Regions from separate parts of the Paenibacillus sp. P2(2022) genome, predicted to be linked through region 4. Evidence: riboswitches for the same ligand, from Rfam matches in the RefSeq annotation. Region 4 holds a riboswitch; each other region holds the start of a gene.

Region 1 (3,212 bases), on a different contig from region 4:
CCAGTTGATTGACTTTTGTATCGCTACCGATTTTTACTGCCCAGCTTCCCGATACTGCTCTGCCTTCTCTCGCATCCCGGCGGCAACGGCTTCCTCAGTATTCAGTCCCTTATCGGCCGCATAGGCACGAATGTCCTGCGTGATACGCATACTGCAAAACTTGGGACCGCACATCGAGCAAAAGTGGGCTTCCTTGGCCCCCTCTGCTGGTAGCGTTTCATCATGGTAGGACAATGCCCGCTCAGGGTCAAGCGAGAGATTGAACTGATCGCGCCAGCGGAATTCAAAACGCGCCTTGGACAAAGCATCGTCCCGCTGCTGTGCCCGCGGATGACCCTTCGCCAGATCGGCAGCATGTGCGGCAATTTTGTAGGTAATAACTCCTTCGCGGACATCATCCTTGTTCGGCAGACCCAAGTGCTCCTTCGGCGTAACGTAGCACAGCATCGATGTCCCGAACCAACCGATCATCGCCGCCCCGATAGCTGAGGTAATATGATCATATCCTGGTGCGATATCCGTCGTCAGCGGCCCTAAAGTATAAAAGGGGGCTTCCTTACAAATCTCCATTTGTAAATCCACATTCTCCTTGATTTTGTGCATAGGGACATGTCCTGGCCCTTCAATCATGACCTGGACATCATGCTTCCATGCAATTTGCGTGAGCTCGCCCAACGTCTCTAGCTCTGCAAATTGTGCTTCATCATTCGCATCATAGATACTCCCTGGACGCAGACCATCCCCGAGAGAAAAGGCCACATCATAGACTTTCATAATTTCACAGATTTCTTCAAAATGCGTATACAAAAAGTTCTCCTGATGGTGTGCAAGGCACCAAGCTGCCATAATCGACCCGCCCCGGGATACAATTCCCGTCATTCTATTCGCCGTCATCGGTATATATCGCAGCAATACACCCGCATGGATCGTAAAATAGTCCACTCCCTGCTCCGCCTGCTCAATCAGCGTGTCTCGATACAGCTCCCACGTCAGCTTCTCAGCTTCGCCGTTCACCTTTTCCAGTGCCTGATATAGCGGCACCGTTCCAATCGGTACGGGAGAATTCCTGATGATCCATTCGCGCGTTGTATGAATATTCCGGCCTGTAGACAGGTCCATGACGGTGTCTGAGCCCCAGCGCACAGCCCAGGTCATCTTCTCCACTTCTTCCTCGATGGAGGACGTAACTGCGGAATTCCCAATGTTTGCATTGATCTTTACGTGAAATTGGCGCCCAATGACCATGGGTTCGCTTTCCGGGTGATTGATATTTGAAGGTAAAATAGCTCGTCCAGCCGCCAGCTCCTGTCGTACAAACTCGGGCTCTACACCTTCGCGGATCGCCGCGAATTCCATTTCAGGCGTAATGATCCCTTGCCGCGCATAGTGCATTTGCGTCACAGTACGCCCTTGCGAGGCCCGTAGCGGACGGTTGGTCACGCCGGGAAATTCCACTGTCTCACGTTTGGAACCAGGCTTCATCCCGTTATCCTCCGGCTTGACGGCGCGGCCCTCATAAGCCTCCACATCTCCCCGTTCCAGTGCCCAAGCTCGCCGTAATGGTGGCAATCCCTGACGGATGTCGACCTGGTAGGCTTCGTCCGTCATCGGACCGCTGGTATCATACACACGCAGTGGGTCATGATGCTCGGTGCCCTGCGGGGTATGTGTGGGTTGTAGCGCGATTTCACGCTCAGGCACAGCAATATCCGGCCGAGAACCTTGAATATACACCTTACGGCTCCCCGGAAAGGGCTTTAGCCCACTGGCTTGCTCCGCTTTGGCCTTCTCTCCCTCTACTTCTATTATTCCCGCCAATCCTGCATCTGCTGATTTCATTCCTGTTTCTTTCGTTCCTTTTGTTTCTGTCGGTTTCATGGTCCATTCCTCCCGTATCGTTGAAATGACACACCGATCCGGAACCATTCCCAGGGTGGCGCTGATCTATGCAAAAAAGCCGGTTCCCTAGGGAACCGGCTAATCAAACGAGACAGCTATCCAAACCGATCGCACGTGGAATAATCATATTCCAATGCGCGGCCGTAGACAGCAGCTGCGTATACATTTCAATGGCCGATTACTTCCCTACGCTGGTATGATCCAGATCAGGTGCAAAGGGTCCGGAATCTTGCCTGATTCCATCTCAGCCCGCATTACAGGCTCCCCCAGTAACTGTGATACTTTCTATTCACATGAATTGGCGGCTATAACAGACATCCCGCCATCTCTATCAGACTACTTTAAATTTATAGCTTTGGCAACCCTTGTATGATTTCCTTTTGTATTGATTACTGTCACGGAAGCATAAGCCCCATTTCCTTGGCTGCTTCGATCAAAATCGGTGCAAACTCATGCAGCGTCTCGGGCGCAAGTCGACTGACCGGGCCGGATACAGATAAAGCCGCCGTGACCTGTCCCTTTCGGTTCACAATAGGCGCGGCCACAGCCGCAGCTCCTGGCTCACGTTCTTCATAGCTGGTCGCATAGCCCTTCTCACGAATGTCCTGCAGCTGGGCTTTATAAACCTCCGGGTCTACCGAAGGTGGCCATTCTTCACTGCTTAGCAATACCTCCAGCTCCTGCGGTGGCATAAAGGCCGCCAGCACCTTGCTGGAGGCTCCCACAGCCAGCGGCATACGCGCACCCACAGGCGCAACCCTACGGATCGCCTGATTGCTCTGCACGGCTTGTATGCGAATACGCATGCTTCCATCCCGCAGGTACAAGCTGACCGTTTCCCCTAAGCGATCACGCAGTCCTTCCATTGCAGGCTGTAACAACACCGCCGGCTCATCGCTTTGGGACAGATGCGTGGACAGCTCCCATATGCGAAAACCAAGCCTATATTTTTCCGTTTCGGCATTCCGAACGACAAATCCCCGATCCTCCAGCGTAGTCAAAAGACGATGAACAGTGCTTTTATGTAGACCAATTTGGGAGGCAATCTCCGTTAGACCAAGATCAGATTCTGCGGTAAAACACAGCAGTATATCAAGTGCACGCTCTACAGCGCGGACGGTTAATTTACGGTCTTCCATCGTGAACCGCTCCTCTTGTATCCATATTCGTTTCACACTATGAAACATGGTTACATAAATTATATAGAATAGTCGCGGCTACTGTAAACAGATGTTTTTGTGACAACCATATTACAGAACAAGAACAAACATCGACAATTCTTTGCATCATTTTTACTTTTCCGGTTCAGGCGT
Region 2 (3,212 bases), on a different contig from region 4:
GGAACGTGTAGGATTGGTAGGAGCTAATGGTGTTGGTAAATCGACACTCATGAACATTCTGACTGGAAAATTGCTTAAAGATGAAGGCAAAGTGGAATGGACTCCACGTGTACGTTATGGCTATCTGGATCAGCACACCAAGCTGACGCCGGGCAAAACAGTACGTGATGTATTAAAAGACGCTTTTCTTCCTTTGTTGGAACTAGAAAAGGAAATGATGCAAATTACAGACAAAATGGGAGAGGCTTCTCCCGAAGAGTTGGAAGTTTTGCTGGAACAGATGGGAGAAATTCAAGAGCAATTGGATATGGGGGATTTTTACCTCATTGATGTGAAGGTTGAAGAAATGGCGAATGGATTAGGTCTCTCTGCCATCGGACTGGATCGGGATGTAGCAGCACTTAGTGGTGGGCAACGGACAAAGGTGCTTCTTGCTAAGTTGCTGTTGGAAAAGCCAAATGTATTGCTGCTGGATGAGCCTACCAACTATTTGGATGTGGAGCATATTGAATGGCTTACGCGATATTTGAAGGATTATCCCTATGCTTTTATCCTCATCTCACATGATACTGAATTTATGAACCAAGTCGTTAATGTAATCTACCATCTTGAATTTGCTAAGATGACCCGCTATTCAGCTAACTATGAAAAGTTTCTTGAAATGGCGGATCTGAACAAAGCACAGCATATTGATGCATATGAGAAGCAGCAGGAATATATTAAGAAACAGGAAGATTTTATTCAGCGCAATAAAGCGCGCGCATCTACATCAGGCCGTGCAAAAAGCCGTGAAAAGCAGCTTGATCGGATCGAACGTATTGATAAGCCTGAAGAAGCTGTAAAGCCAACCTTTCAGTTCAAAGAAGCCCGTGCGAGCGGGAAAACGGTTTTTGAGGGTATTGATTTTGAAATTGGCTACACTCATGCCCTTTTGCCTAAAATGTCCATGACGATCGAACGTGGCGAAAAGATCGCAATTGTTGGCTGCAATGGTGTTGGTAAGTCTACGTTGCTCAAAACCATTCTCGGGAAAATACCTCCAATCAGCGGAAAAACCTATCAAGGGGATTTCTTGCAGCCTGCTTATTTTGAACAGGAAGTAAAGGCGGAGAAAATTACACCGATTGACGATGTATGGAATGAATTTCCGCATTTGAATCAGCATGAAGTACGAGCGCATTTGGCGCGCTGTGGTTTGAAGAATGAGCATATCACCCGGCCTTTGTCTGCGCTTAGTGGTGGAGAACAGGCTAAAGTCCGCCTTTGTAAACTGTTAATGCGTGAGAGCAACTGGGTACTGTTTGATGAGCCTACCAACCACTTGGATGTCAAAGCAAAGGATGAACTCAAACGCGCTTTGAAGGAATACAAAGGGACCGTATTGCTTGTATCCCACGAACCGGACTTTTACGAGGATTGGGTAACCAAAACGTGGAATGTAGAAGAGTGGTCTAGTAAAGTTAACTAAAATCCAGTTCTGACAGATTTAACACAAGGTGGGGTTTGCAGAATTAGGAAAATATGCTAAGCTATCTTTAGCTGATACAATAAAATAGTTACACTAGGGGAGCCGCCCATGCGGCTGAGACGAAATAAATGGATTTCGGACCCTTTGTACCTGATCTGGGTTATGCCAGCGTAGGGAAGTGAGTACTGTACAAACAAGGTAGTAGCTCTTTACTTTTGTTTGCACAGGGAACGATATACGTTTACGGATATAATAGTCCGTTCGATTTTGAACGTTTGTCAAGCCACTTCCTCTGGGAAGTGGCTTTTTGCGTTTCGTTCATCTTCATTTGTTCGAGCTTCCGTAGACGGATTTACAAATGATCTCCTTTCATTATTGCTGTTACATGTGGCTGGCTCCGTATGATATTACCCAATAGGGAGCTGCAACAATATAGTTCAGCTTATACGATTATTTTATATTTTTTAGTCCAAGTGAGGTGAAAATGAGATCGAATTACACGTAATTACGATGGAAAGTGTCTCCTGTGTGGATGTACCCAAAGTGGCTGCCGCTATTTGTCCTTATATTCATTATGTACACGCACGTTCGAAACAGAAGGGTGCCTCTGCTTTGCTTTCTTTGACTCGTAGCATGATCGAGCAGGAAGTTCCTTTGCAGCAAATTGTAGTAAATGACCGTATGGACGTAGCTTTACTTACCTTGGCAAGAGCTGTCCAGCTACCTGCTAATGGGTTATCTGTGATGGATGCGAAAAGTCTGCTTCCAGTGGGTACACGCTGTGGAGTGTCTGTACATTCCTTGGAGGAGGTGCAGACCGCTGAGCAGGGGGGAGCAGACTATGTACTATTTGGTCATGTATATGAGACCTATTGTAAGGCCGGTCTTGTACCGCGGGGTGTAGCACAGCTTGAACGCATTTGCAGATTGTCGGCCATTCCGGTGATAGCGTTGGGAGGCATACAACCTCATCATGTTCCAGAGCTCTATCATGCCGGAGCAAGCGGAATTGCGGTGATGTCTGGTATATGGGAAGCAGAGTCACCCGTTGCAGCAGCGATGGAATATAGGCGAATGGTAGATCTTGTAGTTCACGACCTGTAGCAAGAAAACGAGACGAAGGGAAAGCAGAATGCTCACCGGAGAGGAGACACGGAACATATGTCAAAGACACATACAGAGAAAAAAGCAATAGGACACGCAGAATGCTTGGTCATAGGCGGGGGTGTGATCGGCAGTGCCATTGCTTATCATGTGGCTAAGGAGGGACGAAGTACAATTATGCTGGAACGATGTATCCCCGGTGAGGGAGCATCAGGAGCAGCGGCGGGAATGCTGGCAGCGGAAAGTGAAGAGTTCTCAGACCTTGAGCTGGCACGATTTGCTCGCGCAAGTCGAGATGCATTCCCTGACCTTGTCTGTGATTTGGAGCGTTTATCGGGTATTTCAGTGAATTTTCGTACCGAAGGTTTTGTGACCCCTTTTCGTTCAGAAACAGAGGGCCAAAGGCGCTGGAATGCTGCGAATATCCGAGAGGATGATAGCCCTATTTGGTGGGATGCCAGGGAATTGGCTCGACGGATTCCGGGCTTGGCAGATCAAGTAATTGGGGCTATATACCGATCAAAGGAGACACAAGTGGCCCCTGTTCAGCTTTGCCGTGCTTATGCAGGGGCAGCTGCGGTGCTGGGAGCAACAATATGGTCTGGAACTCATGCCGAGGAACTGATCATACAGGACGGCC
Region 3 (3,212 bases), on a different contig from region 4:
AGGGATGGAGCTGGCAGCAGCCAGGATTCAATATGTAAATAGGAAACCGCTCCCTGCCAAGCCGCTAAAAAGAAGAGGACCGCCACAAGGGGCGGCCATACGCTTTTCCACCAGGATGCGTTCTTGCCTTTCGGATTCATGGGCGATACTTCTCGGTCAGCTTGCTCATGCTGATGCCCTGTGGGTTATGTGCAATTTTGATCTGTGAAATGACGCTGGGACTTCCAGCTTCCGTCAAAGCCTCGTGCATTTCTTTAACCACTTTCAGCAACTCGTCGAGCTCGCCCTCCATGGTCGTATCCAATGGATTCACCTGATGTTTGACACCGGAACGCTGGATGACCTCAATCGCCTTGTCTACATAGGGGTAAGAGTCTTCGTTATTAGGTGTTTTAGGGATTACTTGAATGCTGAGCAGTGTATTAGCCATGTGAATTTCACCTGTCCTTTATTGGAGTGTTAGTAAAAAAGATATGGTGGTTTAAGGTGGGGAGACCGCTTCGCTTCTTCAGATTCAAATGAACCGCTCCGCTACCAACCGCCTTAAAAGCCACTTAGTTTTAAAGCTAGGTTGTACAGTATTTTGTACGGTATTTTCTACATAAGCGCACCTGTTTTTGCGCTTAGATACTATGAGATTAGAGAAATAAACCAAGTGGAACGAGAACGAATTGGACGGAATGGTGCTGTACAAGCAAAACGGTCGCTTTTGTCCCCGGATTTCTACCCTGCTGAGGGCTTTATACGAGAAATCCGGGGGGCGGTGGCGATGGGAAGCATCATCCGTCCGCGTAGTGGCGCTTCGTTCACTTCTCTAGTCCAGTCTTATTTAGCGATTTAACAAAATGATCAACGCTTGGGCAAGAAGTCGTTTGTGAAGGCCTTATCGACTTCCAAAGGTTTGCTGAGCAGCTTGCGTTCATACATCCAATCCGAGTAGTTTTGCCATACCTCTGCTTTTTGTAAGCCCCATTGCGTGGCATCGTCCTGATAACGCGGGCTTAGCCATTTTTGGCTAGCAAGTACCAGTTTTTTGTCCAGCTCTGGCACAACTTTAGTTAAGATATTCGCCGCTTCTTCTGGATGGGCGATAGTGTATTCATAGCCTTGTGCAGTAGCGTCCATGAACGCTTTGACTAGGTCAGGATCGTTTTTTATCGTCTGTTCATTGCTCACAATTACAGGTGTATAGTAATCGAGACTTTTGGAATAATCTTTTACATACAGCATATCCAAGGGCTCGCCTCGAAGCTCGGCCTCAATCCCGGTCCATGCGTAGAAAATCCAGGCAAAGTCAATATCCCGCTTCACGGCTGTAAAATAGTCTGCATTGCCCATATTGACGATTTTCACTTTGCTCACATCACCTTGGTCTGAATCCATGATGGATTTCATGACCGCTTCTTCTACAGGAGAACCCCAGCCGCCGTAGCTTTTACCCTCGAAATCTTTCGGGCTTTTAATTCCGCGGTCTACCGGAGCTGCGAAGCCAGAGGTGTTATGCTGAATCACCGCAGCGATGGATACGAGCGGTACGCCTTGGATGCGAGCCTGAGTGACGCCTTCTTGATAGCTGATACCAAAAGGTGCAGCATTCGAAGCAACCATTTGGTCGGCTCCCCCTGAACCAGGTTGAACAATTTGGACATTTAAGCCTGCTTTTTCGTAAAATCCTTTGTCCTTGGCGACATAGAGTCCCGTGTGATTCGTATTGGGTGTCCAGTCGAGCACCACTTTAACATCTTTGAGCCCCTTTGCCGAGGTAGACGTTGAAGTGTCGGCAGCAGGAACCTCCTTTTGAGATGTAGGGGGATTGCCGCCGCAAGCGGTCAGAGTCATAGCCATGAGCCACAGACTGATCAGACCCAGGCTTAACATTTTCATGCGCTTCATCGTTGTGTTCTCTCCTTTTTAATTACCCGTTATCCGTCCAATCAGACAGTTTATATTCCCCATTTTCACAAAAATCACATCTGCCGGAAGCAATCTTTCCAACAACTTTATCTTCAACAAAAAAAGCGTCCCGAGATCCGGGACGCTTGCGCTTGTATATACCAAAGTAAGGGATGTCCTGTTTTAATAAAAGGCACATCTTGCTTAAGCATTCCTACGCTGGCATTACCCAGATCAGGTTGTAAGGGTCAGTGTCTTGGGACACACTCTCAGCCGGCCGATTCCAGCACCCCTGGCATTGTATGGTTTAATGGGTTCGTTTATTCGGGTTTACTACGACGATTATATGCCTTGAAAGCGGGGCTGTCCAGCTTTGAGGAAGCGCTCACGGTTCATTTGCCGAACGACAGGGTACACTTTTACTGTGAGCTTTGATCTGAAAATGAACATGAATCATTCAGATCTGTTTGGTCATGTTATTTTTAGAACAGCTACACTGTATGTTTAGGAGAGCTGGTGCCAAGTGGCATAGCCCTATAGAATTCTAATTCGTAAAAAGGAGTTGTTGTACTGTGGGTAAAACGGAGACACTGGATCGCAGTCAGCTGGAACAAGCCATTGTGAAGGCTTTGGATAACAACAAATTTTGCTCGTTAGGTACGGTAGAGGGCGGAAAACCGAAAGTACGCTATATGGCCCTTTTTAACGATGGAATGAACATTCATCTGGCGACGGATCGCAAAACACATAAAGTGGATGAGCTAAAGGACAATCCGAATGCTTATCTGCTGCTGGGCTATGAAGTGGGTGGCACGAAGGAAGTCTTGGAAGTGGAGGCTACCGTCCAGATTACAGCTGATGAGGGGTTACGCAAACAAGTGTGGAATGATTCTCTGAAAAAATGGTTTTCCGGACCAGATGATCCCGATTATGTCATCTTAGACGTCAATCCGACTCGTATTGAGTACGTGGGTCAACAAACGGAGCGCCAGGTGTGGACGAAATAGAAACAATATAAACGGACAAGCCAGTAAATTTCCAACTTTTTCAGGAGATTTACTGGCTTTTTTTATACGCAAAATAATTATTTTTTCATAAATATTCTAAGCAAATGACTACTCTTTTGTCTGGCGTTGGATTAAAATAGGAATGGTGGGTTCAAAGCTTACATATATGTGCAAAAGTATGTATATGAGGCATACACCTTAATGAGGAGGGGTATATTTTGTTATTTCGTAAAAATTGGTTTAAAGGGTTTACAGCGGCAGTTGTAACTTGTAGCCTGCTGGTGTTTTCAGCCGCTCCATCCTGGGCAGCTA
Region 4 (3,212 bases):
CCCTCTAGCGAACCAGTATGTAGTTTGGCAAGCTCGTCGAGAAAGGCAATCTGGAAGCTGCCCGGCCCCAGCTTTGCGGTATGCGCTGCGGCTCGAGAAGCTGCTGCACCGTAAAATGCCAAACCTGCTGTGCCTGCGAGCAGCAGGTTGGGTTCAATTGCTGCAAAGGCACCCAACACAGAGGTCAGCAGGCAGCCTGTTCCGGTTACCTTCGTAAGCAGCGCGTCTCCGCCACTAATCAATCGTACTTCAACCCCATCCGTGATGACGTCCTCTTTTCCAGTGATGACAACCATGGTATGGAGCGTTTGCGCAGCCCGAACTGCCAGATCGACATTACTGCTGTCAGCACTGTCGCCTGCATCTACCCCTTTAATTTCTCGGGCTTCTCCGATCAGATGAGCGACTTCGGCTGCATTGCCTCGTACTAGTGAGATGTTAACCTCGTTTAGAATTCGTAGTGCTGACTCGGTTCTAAAGCTAGTCGCTCCTGCACCGACCGGATCTAACAGAACTGGAACACCGTGAGCATTCGCCGATTGTCCAGCAAGGATCATGGCATCCACCAGCTCACGGTTTAGCGTACCGATATTTAACACGACGGCGCCCGCTATTTTGGCCATATCTGCTACTTCCTCGGGTGCATAAGCCATCACCGGGGAAGCCCCTAGTGCATATAGGCCGTTGGCTGTAAAGTTGGTGACCACCACATTGGTTATATTATGAACGAGGGGGTTGCTGTTTTGTACCTTTGTCAGGAGCGCCGAATAACTTTGTTCCCATATATTCATCATGTTTATCCTCTCTCATCTATACTGATTATTCCAAGACCGTAGCGCGCATCTGGACGGGCCATTGTTCCTGCTTATAAGCCATATCCCAGAACATATATTCCAGCTGGCAGCTTAGCATAAAATGCTCAATCATCCGCTCTCGCTCGGCAGCCGTGGCGACTTTCGCCCAAGCATCCACACGCTCTCGATATTTGAAGGTTACATCTTCAATTTGGTTGCCATAGAAGCAAATCCACTCATAGAACGGATGAGACTCGTCTGGTCTTACCTCATCCATTAGCCTGCGTCCAATTTCAAGATATGTCCATGGACATGGTAGCAGCACGGCCATGATTTCCCCAAGACTACCCTCATGTGCGACGGTCAGCATATGGCGGATATAATGATGAGCGGACGGAGCGAGTGGATATCCCTGCATCTCTTCATAGGTGACACCTGCGATAGCACAAAAATTTTGATGCGGATGAACCTCGCTGTTGAGAATAAAAGAGATCTGTTCGTTAAATACAGCCATATCCTCCCGGCTCGTGCTTTTGGAGATTGCGATGCCGTAAATCCGCATGTAGGCGTTCAAATATTCAAAGTCTTGTTTTACATAGTGAATCAGCTGTTCCCTTGTTAAATTTCCTTCAGCAATACCTCTCACAAAGGGATGCTCATAAATGGCTTGAAAAATGCCATCCGCCTGCTGACGGAGCTCTTGCGAAAAACTCATTTCCCCACCTCCAACAAAAATGGAGAATAAGAAGTCCCGTAAGATACAATTCTCGGAACAATGCCAAAAAGCCGCCCCGAAAACTGGAGCGGCTTCAACATAGGTTCAATGCGCAAAAACGCCTGAAACCCTATATAGAAGGCTCCACTTTCCTACGCTAGTACGAACTAGATCAGGTTCAAAGGGTCCAAGATTCATTCTTGTCTCAGCCATAATGGCTCCCCTAGTGGACTTTCCTATTCTTTTGACTAATACTGTACATTCGTTCCTATGTTATGTCAAACTGCTTATGCCTAGTGAAGGATTAGTGAGGGTGTTGGATTACACTTTCCACGGCTTTGACCCTCACATATTCCGGTTTCCACATTGCATCCCGAATGGCTTGCTCAATATTTGGAAGGTGTGCCTGAGCTACCTGATCCTGAATTGCGGCCTTTGCTACCGCAACCGCAACCGCAAACGAAACATCACGTAATTTTCGAATATGGGGCAGCAGTGCGCCGCCAAGTTCATTCGAATCTACGGCGTTGGCAACGGCATCAGCTGCTGCGGTAAACATGGAAGGAGTGATTCGTTTGGCCTTGACCACAATTGCGCCTAGACCCAGTCCCGGGAAAACAAAGGCATTGTTCGCCTGACCAATTTCAAATTTCGTACCGTTATAGGTGACGGGCTCAAAGGGACTTCCCGTAGCAATCAATGCTTTGCCATCAGTCCATCGTATCAAATCCTCGGGTACCGCTTCAGCCAGATTGGTAGGATTGGACATGGGCATAATGATCGGGCGTTCCACATGCTTTGCCATTTCCTTGATAATCTCTTCAGAAAAGGCACCCGCTACACCGGAAGTCCCAATTAAGATTGTAGGTTTTACCTGACGGATGACCTCCAGCAACGGTATTTTGCCGTCTTCCGATCGGGACCATGAGCTGATTTCTTCCTTTTTACGCACATATGGTTTCTGATAATCGAGTACATCTTCCATATCGTCCGTTAATAATCCGCGATAATCAAAGGCCCAAAATGACTTGAATGAATCTTCTTCAGGAAGCCCGTCCTCGATCATAGCTCCTCGTATTTGGTCGGCGTTGCCGATTCCTGCTGCCCCCGGACCAAAGACAAGTATTTTTTGTTCACGTAGCGGAGTTTTGGTGACACCTACCGCCGAAACAATCGCAGCTAATGTGACTGCTCCTGTGCCCTGGATGTCATCATTGAAGGTGAGAATGTTTTGACCGTATTTCCCTATAATGTGGCGTGCGTTCACGCTGCCCACATCCTCCCAATGCAAAAGCGCTTTCGGGAATTGTGTTAACGTTTTGCTGATAAAGGTATCAATAAATTGATGATAGGCTTCTCCGCGAACTCGTTTATGACGGTTTCCGATGTATAGCGGATCATTCAGCAGCTTTTCATTATTCGTGCCCACATCCAGTACAATGGGCAGCACCCGCCCGGGATGAATACCTGCCGCAGCTGTATATACAGCAAGTTTGCCAATAGCAATGTTAATTCCCCCGACCCCCCAGTCACCAATTCCCAAAATACTTTCTGAATCCGTGACCACGATCAGGTCAACATCCTCACTACGCAATCCGGAATTATAGAACGCCTGTCCGATACCGTTCGGATGATCTATTGATAAATATACGCCCCCAGGGCGGTTGTACTCATGGCTGTATTCTTGAATGGCGGTTCCTACA

Evidence for each region. Region 4 has a riboswitch for thiamine pyrophosphate ahead of tenA (thiaminase II). Riboswitches for the same ligand answer to the same signal wherever they lie in the genome.
Region 1: another riboswitch for thiamine pyrophosphate. It lies ahead of thiC (phosphomethylpyrimidine synthase ThiC); the one in region 4 lies ahead of tenA (thiaminase II).
Region 2: another riboswitch for thiamine pyrophosphate. It lies ahead of MMB75_RS05820 (thiamine phosphate synthase); the one in region 4 lies ahead of tenA (thiaminase II).
Region 3: another riboswitch for thiamine pyrophosphate. It lies ahead of MMB75_RS23635 (ABC transporter substrate-binding protein); the one in region 4 lies ahead of tenA (thiaminase II).

What each region holds. Positions count from the first base shown of each region.
Region 1 is NZ_JAKWFI010000009.1:41,790-45,001, forward strand. Features, by position in the region: gene thiC (phosphomethylpyrimidine synthase ThiC) at 34-1,878, opposite strand; TPP riboswitch at 2,066-2,177, opposite strand; gene MMB75_RS21860 (IclR family transcriptional regulator) at 2,295-3,038, opposite strand.
Region 2 is NZ_JAKWFI010000001.1:1,276,498-1,279,709, forward strand. Features, by position in the region: gene MMB75_RS05815 (ABC-F family ATP-binding cassette domain-containing protein) at 1-1,468, shown strand, start outside; TPP riboswitch at 1,554-1,662, shown strand; gene MMB75_RS05820 (thiamine phosphate synthase) at 1,979-2,572, shown strand; gene thiO (glycine oxidase ThiO) at 2,630-3,212, shown strand, end outside.
Region 3 is NZ_JAKWFI010000012.1:54,466-57,677, forward strand. Features, by position in the region: gene MMB75_RS23620 (ABC transporter permease) at 1-140, opposite strand, end outside; gene MMB75_RS23625 (MTH1187 family thiamine-binding protein) at 137-430, opposite strand; gene MMB75_RS23630 (hypothetical protein) at 656-841, shown strand; gene MMB75_RS23635 (ABC transporter substrate-binding protein) at 850-1,893, opposite strand; TPP riboswitch at 2,088-2,197, opposite strand; gene MMB75_RS23640 (pyridoxamine 5'-phosphate oxidase family protein) at 2,466-2,900, shown strand; gene MMB75_RS23645 (bifunctional 2',3'-cyclic-nucleotide 2'-phosphodiesterase/3'-nucleotidase) at 3,119-3,212, shown strand, end outside.
Region 4 is NZ_JAKWFI010000005.1:271,549-274,760, forward strand. Features, by position in the region: gene thiM (hydroxyethylthiazole kinase) at 1-794, opposite strand, end outside; gene tenA (thiaminase II) at 820-1,509, opposite strand; TPP riboswitch at 1,642-1,744, opposite strand; gene MMB75_RS18270 (NAD-dependent malic enzyme) at 1,814-3,212, opposite strand, start outside.